2 regions of the Marinobacter sp. EVN1 genome follow, and region 2 is predicted to be linked to the other one. Evidence: predicted binding sites of a transcription regulator. Region 2 holds the regulator's gene; the other holds the start of a gene.
The links. Region 2 encodes sigma-54, which starts transcription at its own class of promoters, with help from an activator protein. Its sites were predicted from a motif close to ANTGGCATNNANNTTGCTNT; they were not measured.
Positions count from the first base shown of each region.

Region 1: a site for sigma-54 is predicted at 1,784-1,803, ahead of flgA (flagellar basal body P-ring formation chaperone FlgA). Genes of this name have one in related genera too.

Region 1 covers NZ_AXCB01000012.1:189,666-193,999, forward strand. Annotated here, with positions in the region: gene Q674_RS25920 (flagella synthesis protein FlgN) at 4-474, opposite strand; gene flgM (flagellar biosynthesis anti-sigma factor FlgM) at 482-808, opposite strand; gene flgA (flagellar basal body P-ring formation chaperone FlgA) at 936-1,643, opposite strand; gene Q674_RS25935 (chemotaxis protein CheV) at 1,829-2,758, shown strand; gene Q674_RS25940 (CheR family methyltransferase) at 2,794-3,621, shown strand; gene Q674_RS25945 (LysR family transcriptional regulator) at 3,656-4,334, shown strand, end outside.
Region 2 covers NZ_AXCB01000023.1:101,662-105,995, reverse strand. Annotated here, with positions in the region: gene Q674_RS32120 (HPr family phosphocarrier protein) at 1-41, opposite strand, end outside; gene rapZ (RNase adapter RapZ) at 48-932, opposite strand; gene ptsN (PTS IIA-like nitrogen regulatory protein PtsN) at 987-1,457, opposite strand; gene hpf (ribosome hibernation promoting factor) at 1,546-1,854, opposite strand; gene Q674_RS32100 (RNA polymerase factor sigma-54) at 1,928-3,457, opposite strand; gene lptB (LPS export ABC transporter ATP-binding protein) at 3,646-4,334, opposite strand, start outside.

The DNA of each region.
Region 1 (4,334 bases), on a different contig from region 2:
GTATCAGGCGCTGGCCAGAATATTGGTGCTTGAGACGTTGGTCTGCTGGCCTTTGGCACCATAGAGCTTCTGCTGGGCGGAAGCACCTCGGAAGATGTCGGTAAGGCGTGACAGGCGCTTTTGCAGGTGGCCAAGAATTCGGCCGTTGTTCTGGTTCACGGCCTGGCATTCGCGCAGACGGGTGTCGGCGTCTTTCCAGAGTTGGTGCAGCTCATCCATGCCAGCGGCGCGAATGAAGCGTGATGGCTCTCCTGCATTGGGCTTGTAGCCCATATTCACCAGCAGGTGAATTTTCTTTTTGGCGCGGTCGCGTATGCCTTCAAGAATCTGGTTTTTCCGGCTGGTCATTTCCTGGAGGGGCTGGATATCCGCAGAGGAGAGCACGGATTTTTCCTGGTGGAGTACTTCCGCCAGCAACTCAAGCTGGCGGATATCTTCCTGAAGAATCGCTTTCAACTGTTCATGTGCAGTCATGCTTTACTCACCCGAAAATGCTTTTATCCATCTCAAGCATTTTCTGGGCCAGTTTCTGGGCATCTACCTTGTAAGTGCCGTTCTCAAGAGCAGAACGAATCTGTTCGATGCGATCATCGTCCATTTCGGGGTAGTCCCCCAGCTTCTGCTCAAGTTGCTTCAGGTTTTTCGCCTGATTGCTCAGGTTCACGTTCTCGCCACGGGCAGCGGGGCTCTGGGCCTTGGCTTGCTCGCCTGTGGGTGCCTGTGACGTTTGATTGCCTGAGGCTTTGTCGGCCGTGGTGCGCGTGGTGTTGACCTGGCCGGGGCCAATTCCATTTAAGTCAACTGACATATCAATACCTGCTTGCCTGGGGCCACAAGAAAGTGGCGTATTCGGGTTTATATCTGCTTAACGGCAAATCCGCGCCATACTTTAGTTACAAAACGGAAAACATTTGCCGCTCTTGCTGTTTGCCGCCTTACATCGGAATTTCGACCCGCCCGGGGCCAACGGCACGAGCTTTGACTGTCCGGGACGAGCGGAGATTTTCCACCAGTACCTGTTCTCCAACGCCCGCGCTCGCCAGTGCCTTACCGCGAGATGATACCGAGAATGAGCCTGAGCGCGCGGTGATAATAACATGGTCACCCCGCTCAATCGCGTTGGGAGCTTCAAGGAGATCCGGGGTCATTACCGTGCCGGCGTTCACCGGGCGGCGCATCATCATGCCTGAAACGGACTCTTTGCGGGTGAGTACGCCGCGACGACTGGCATTGATCTGCACCGAATTTACGGTGACCAGATCTGGTGTCAGGCGCTCTCCGCGCGCCAGGGGACGGGCTGCTATCAGGGCAGGGCCGTGAACCTCGACGCTGGTGGTAACGTACATTCTCCAGGGGCGCTCACCACTGCAGGAAACCAGGACCGACGGGCTGGTGGTCTGTAGCGGATCGCCCGCAAACTCGGCGTTCAGCCCCTGGTTGCAGGCAGCAAGGGCGATGCGGCTGTCGATAGCGCCAACTTCGTAGCGGCTCGTGTAGCCCTCGGCAGCAAGGGTTCTGGACCACTCTGCCAAGAACGTCTGGGCAGCGTCACGGATGGCTTCAGCACTGGTTCTCTCCGAAGACAGAGTGATTGGGCTCAGTGATAGACACAATGCAGCCAAAAAGATGATTCGCATACGCACCGGTTTGTCCTATGCTGTCTGTATCTGTGGATTTTGTCGAAACACGTTAAGGATTCGGGTTGTCGGGCCGTTAACCCTTAACAGGTTTGCAGGCGTCAAAGATTTGTCTTGGACAGGCCTGAAAACACCTTGCAAAGGTCAAAGCAATATTGATGCCGGTATAGGCACGCCAGGAGTAAAGCATCATGGCAGGGGTATTAGACAGCGTTAACCAGCGCACCCAGCTAGTCGGTCAGAACCGGCTTGAGCTATTGCTGTTCCGTTTACGGGGGCGGCAGTTGTACGGCATCAACGTATTCAAGATTAAGGAAGTTCTTCAGTGCCCGAAACTGTCGTCGATTCCCAATAGCCGGAGCGTCGTCAGAGGCGTCTCCCACATTCGTGGTGAGACCATTCCCATTATTGATTTGAGTATGTCGATCGGTCTGCCGGGTATTCCGCAAGAGCAGTTGTCTACCAGTTTCGTGATCATCACCGAGTACAACCGTAAAACCCAGGGCTTTCTGGTAACGGGCGTAGACCGGATTATGAATATGAACTGGGAAGATATCTTGCCTCCGCCGAAGGGCGCAGGGAAGGATGTTTACCTGACTGCGGTGACGAAGATTGATGATAAGCTGGTAGAAATCATAGATGTAGAAAAGATTCTTGCAGAAGTTTCTCCGCTCAGGGAAGATGTTACGGAGGAGTTGGTTGCCAGGAGTGCCGAACGTGTGCCGGGCCACCTGCCTGTGCTGGTGGTGGATGACTCTTCGGTGGCTCGTCGGCAGATCGAGCGTTGCCTGACCGCTATAGGAATGGAAGTGGTTACCAAAAACGATGGCAAGCAAGCACTGCAGTATCTCAAAGAGATAACTCAGGATGGATCGCGCGCAAATGATCACCTGTCTCTGATTATCTCTGATGTTGAGATGCCGGAAATGGACGGCTACACCCTCGTTACCAGAATCAAAGAAGATGCGGCTCTGAAAGAAATGTATGTAATGCTGCACACCTCGCTGAGCGGTGTCTTCAACCGGGCGATGGTGCAGAAAGTGGGCGCAGACGATTTCATGGCGAAATTCAGCCCGGATGAGCTGGCCGAGCGAGTAATGGAAATTATTGATCAGCACTGATGCTCGGCTGATGGTTTCACCCACGAAGAGATCCAATGAAAGCGGACATAACGCCCCAGGAATACGAAGCCTTTAAAAAGTTCCTGCAGGATGCGTGCGGCATCCTGCTGGGTGATAACAAACAGTATCTTGTAAAGAGCAGGCTTCGGCGCATTCTCGAAGAAAACAGCCTGAATTCCCTTGGAGAGCTTCTGGAACGATTAAAGAGGCCTGGAAGGGCAGGCTTGCGCGAGGTGGTCATCGACGCGATGACGACCAACGAGACACTTTGGTTCAGGGACAACCATCCGTTCCGGATTCTGCAGGAAAAGCTCTTGCCAGAGTTTGCCGAGCGCAGTTCACTCCAGCCGTTAAGAATCTGGTCTTCCGCCTGTTCTACTGGCCAGGAGCCATACTCCGTAGCCATGGTAATTGACGAATTCCGCCGTACCCGGCCGGGTAAGCTGCGGGATGTAAAAATCACGGCAACGGACATTTCCAAAAGCGTGCTGGAGGTTGCCCGGAGAGGCGAGTATGAAATGATCGCCATCGGCCGCGGGCTGTCGCCGGAGCGTCAAAAGCACTTTTTTACCCCCTCGGCCAACGGTGGTTGGCAGATTCGACCGCAAATCAAGTCCATGGTGGAATTCAAGGAATTGAACCTGCTGGATCGATACATGCTTGGCAAGTTCGACATCATCATGTGCCGGAATGTGCTGATCTATTTCTCAGCGGAACTGAAAAAGGACATTCTTACCCGGCTGCATGGTGCTCTGAACCCCGGAGGCTATCTGATTCTTGGTGCTTCTGAGTCTTTGAACGGGCTTCCCAATCTCTACGAAATGGTCCAGTGTCACCCTGGCATCATCTATCGCAAAAAATAGCCGGGAACTGTTCAATGCGGAGTAGGGGACCGATGTGGAGAATCTGAACCTCCGACATCTCTATTATTTCTGGGTTATTAGCCGCGAAGGCTCTATTGCCCGAGCCAGCGAGGTGCTCGACCTGGCACCCCAGACCCTCAGTGGCCAGCTTGCGACCTTTGAAGGCGCGGTGGGTGGCCGGTTATTCAGCCGCGAGCGCCGGCAACTGGTGCTCACAGAACTCGGCCATATGGTTCGCAGTTATGCCGATGAGATCTTCGAGCTAACCGGTCAGTTGTCTGAAACCCTGAGGGCGGGACCTGAACACAGGCCGCTTTCCTTGTCTGCGGGCATATCGGCGTCTATCCACAAACTGATCGCCTATTACCTCCTTCACCCGGCGATGAAGCTGAACCGGCCCGTGCAACTGGAATGCCGGACCGGCCGGACGGAAGATCTTCTTCTCAGCCTCAAGCGGAAGGAGCTCGACGTTGTACTGACCGATAGAATGCCCCAGGCAGAATCTCCTGAACGTTTCGCGGTTCATCCGCTATCCCGGTCTACCATCAGTCTCTTTGCTGCACCCGAACTGGCGGAGCAGCTCAAAACCGGCTTTCCTCACTCGCTCAATCACCAGCCGTTACTGGCGAACGCTACCGATGCGCCGTATTTCGAGAAACTGATGCACTGGTTCAATCTCAATAATGTCCGAATGAACCTGGTTGCCCGAGTCG
Region 2 (4,334 bases):
AGGCCGAGTTTGTTGATGATGGTGATGGGGCGGCAAATCATAGGCGCTCAGATTTCTCCCCGGGTTTGAAGGTGTGGCAGTTCGGTGTGGCGCACCTGCACATTACGGTAATGATCGCGGAAATAGCGCCCGAGCTGCTCACACACATAAACAGAGCGGTGCTGGCCACCGGTGCAACCGATGGAAATGGTCATGTAACTACGATTGCTGTCGGCAAACGAGGGCAGCCAGGTATTCAGGAAGCCCGTGACGTCATCCACCATCTGACGTGTCAGCGGTTCCCGTTCCAGAAATTCGATGACCGGCTGATCAACGCCGGTGTGCTTGCGCAGGCTGGTGTCCCAGTATGGATTGGGCAGGCAGCGGACGTCGAAGACATAGTCTGAATCCACCGGCACGCCATGTTTGAAGCCAAAGGACTGGAACAGCAGTGCCAGTTCCTGATCCTTGCGACCGGCCACGCGCTGCTTGATCATGTCGCGTAGCTCGTACATGGAGAGCCCGGTCGTGTTGACGTAAAGATCGGCCAGCTTTGACAGGGGTTCCAGTAATTGCTTTTCGTTGGTGATTGCCTCCCGCAGAGACGTCTTGTCATCGCTCAGCGGATGCTTGCGGCGGGTTGCGTGAAAGCGTTGCAGCAGTGACTGCTCGTCGGCATCCAGGAATATGATTTCAACCTCGACACCGGTCTGCTTCAGTTGCTGGTAAATGGTTTCAAAATTGGCCAGCTCGGCGGACAGGTTACGGGCATCAATACTGACGGCCATTTTTTTCAGCCGGCCGGGCGCTTCCTGGGTGGCCGCCTCTCGGGTCAGCGGGAACAGCAAGCCAATGGGCAGGTTGTCGATGCAGTAGAATCCCAGGTCTTCCAGCACATGCAGGGCCGTACTCTTGCCGGAACCGGATCGGCCACTGACGATAATCAGCTTCATGGGACTGTTTCTCCTTCAATCTGCCTGGCAGCCTGTCCAGATATCAGGCTGATCTCAGTGATTACTCTCCGCCATACGCTGGTAAAGGGTCGCGGGATCTTCACTTTGGCGCAGCCGGGCGCAGAAAGTGCTGTCATTGAAGCGCTCCGCCAGTTGGCTCAGTAACTCCAGGTGTTCACTGGTGGCTTCTTTGGGGACGATCAGGGCAAACACCAGATCTACCGGCTGGTTATCGATAGCATCAAAGTCTACCGGCTCTTCCAGAGTCATCAGTACGCCGATGACGCGGTCCAGGCCTTCCAGTCGGCAGTGGGGGATGGCAATACCCTCACCGATACCGGTGCTACCCAGGCGTTCGCGGGAGACCAGATTGTTGAAGATCTGGGTGTCGCTGAGGATTTCATCCTGAAAGTGAATCCGTTCAGCGATGAACTCCAGCACACGTTTCTTGCTTGAGGCCGGCACCTTACAGAGGGTCAGTTCAGGGGCAAGAATATTGTCGATGGTCAGGGATGGCTCGCTCATGGATCGACTGCATGTCCGTAAAAAAAAGGCTGCGGCCGGTTAGCCCCGCCGCAGCTCGTTTCATGAAACACCCGGTAAGGTTCGCGCTTCAGCGACCGCCGTTACCGTGCATCCGGTCTACGTTCTTTTCCTTGTGCTTGAGGATCTGACGGTCCAGCTTGTCGACCAGAGCGTCGATTGCGGCGTACATGTCCTCACTTTCTGCCTTTGCGTGAATCTCACCACCAATCACGTGCAGCGTGGCTTCCGCCATCTGGCGCACCTTCTCGACCTCCAGGGTGACCTGGCAGTTACTGATGTGGTCGAAGTGACGCTCCAGCTTCTCGAGCTTGGTGTTGACGTAATCCTTCAGAGCGGGAGTCAGTTCTACGTGATGGCCTGAAATGTTGAGTTGCATAGGCGTCTCCTGTTGTCATACTGCCGGCGTGCTTGCCGGCTTGCGTGCCAGTGCATCATGCACCGGCGAAAGTTTAAACCAGGCGTTTTCGTTCGTTCGAGGGAGGAATATGCATGGCCTCCCGGTATTTGGCCACGGTACGCCGCGCCACGTTGATTCCCTGTTCCCCTAGCATGGCTGCAATTTTGCTATCGCTCAATGGCTTTTTCGGGGTTTCCTCGGCAATCAGTTTCTTGATCATCGCCCGGATGGCTGTAGACGAGCATTCGCCGCCCTCGGCGGTGCTGACGTGGCTGGAGAAAAAGTACTTCAGCTCGAAAATACCGCGGGGCGTGTGCATGTACTTCTGGGTGGTAACCCGGGAAATCGTGGACTCGTGCATTTCCACCGCCTGGGCAATGTCAGACAGGATCAGAGGCTTCATGGCTTCTTCGCCCTGATCGAGGAACCCTTGCTGGTGTTCAACGATGCGGGTGGCCACTTTCAGCAGGGTTTCATTCCGGCTTTGCAGGCTCTTGATAAACCATTTCGCTTCTTGCAGCTGGTCGCGCAGGTAGGTGTTATCGGCACTGCTGTCAGCCCGGCGGATCAGTGACGCGTAGCTGGCATTCACCCGGATACGCGGAGCGATTTCCGGGTTGAGTTCAACCCGCCATCGGCCTTCGTGTTTGCGTACGATGACGTCCGGGATAACGTAATCCGGTTCGGCCCGGTCCACGACATCGCCAGGGCGCGGGTTCAGGCTGGTGATCAGGGCCAGTACCTGTTTCAGCTGGTCTTCCTTGAGCCGGCTGCGGCGTAACAGCTGCGCGTAGTCCCGGTTGCCAAGCAGGTGTAGGAACTGGGTAACCACCAGTCTCGCCTGGCGCAGCCAGGGGGTATCCGGTGGCAGCTGGTTGAGCTGAATCAGCAGGCATTCCTGGAGATCCCGAGCGAACACGCCTGGCGGGTCGAAGTGTTGCAGGCGGTGGAGTACCGCTTCCACTTCGTCCAGTTCCAACGGGTCTTCTTCGGTTTCGTCCAGCAGGCCTGCGTGAATGTCCTCAATGTCAGACGTCAGGTAGCCGCGCTCATCCACAGCATCCAGCAGCGCGTGGGCAATGGCCTGATCCCGCTCGCTCAGAGGCGTCAGGTTCAACTGCCACTCGAGGTGATCCTGCAGGGTTTCGGTAGGCGAGTTCCGGGTTTCGAAATCCGATTCGTGCTCGTCTTCGCCTTTGCTGGCCGGAGCCGGGGCAGACTGGTAGATGTCGTCCCAGGCGGTATCCACTGGCAGATCATCGGGAATGTTGTCCGGAATATCGTTCTCGGACGACCAGTCAGGGCCGTTCTCGGTTTCGTCCCAGTCCGGGCTCGCGTCCTGGTGGCTGTCGTCCTGGTTGGCCTCAGAGCTGGAAGCTTCACTGTGCTCGTGCTCTTCGCGCTCGTCGCCTTCAGGGTGCTCATCGTCCTCTGAGGTTTCCAGCATGGGGTTGGACTCCAGCGCCTGCTGGATTTCCTGCTGGAGATCGAGGGTAGAAAGCTGTAGCAGGCGTATGGCCTGCTGCAGCTGGGGCGTCATGGTCAGACTCTGGCCCAGCTTAAGCTGTAATGAGGCTTTCATAACCATGGCTCAAGATCCATAACTCATGGGCATCCCGGTTGTTGCTTTGCCGGCGCACAGGCCGAAAAAAATGTTGTACGCTGGTTACTTGCCATTGTCTGTGAACAGTATAAGCAAGTTTTTTGCCGAGTTTACTTGCTACAGATCATCAAAACAATCAGACCTCGGATAAACCCTGTTTTATCAGGTCAGAGCCGGAACTCATCACCCAGATACACTTCTTTCACCTGCTGGTTTGCCAGAATGGCTTCGGCATTGCCGGAGGCGATGATGTGGCCGCCGGAAACGATGTAGGCATTCTCGCAGATGTCGAGGGTTTCCCGAACGTTATGGTCGGTAATCAACACGCCAATACCTTTATCTCGCAGGTGCCGGATAATGTGCTTGATGTCACTGACGGAGATAGGGTCTACGCCCGCGAAGGGTTCGTCCAGCAGGATAAACGCAGGCTCCATGGCCAGCGCCCGGGCGATTTCAACCCTGCGGCGTTCGCCGCCGGATAGCGCCATACCCACGCTGTCACGGATGTGAGTAATATGAAACTCTTCCAGCAACTCTTCCAGCTTGGCCTCCCGTTCCGCCCGACTCATGCCTTTGCGGGTTTCGAGGATGGCCATGATGTTGTCCCGCACGGTCAGTTTGCGAAACACGGAGGCCTCCTGGGGCAGGTAACCGATGCCCTTGCGGGCGCGCCCATGCATTGGCAGCGGGGTGATGTCCTGGGTGTCGATGGTGATCCGGCCGTGATCCGCAGGCACCAGGCCCACGATCATGTAGAAGCAGGTGGTCTTGCCGGCGCCGTTGGGGCCGAGCAGGCCGACAATCTCGCCGGAGCGAATCTCCAGAGAAACGTCCAGCACCACTTTTTTCTGCTTGT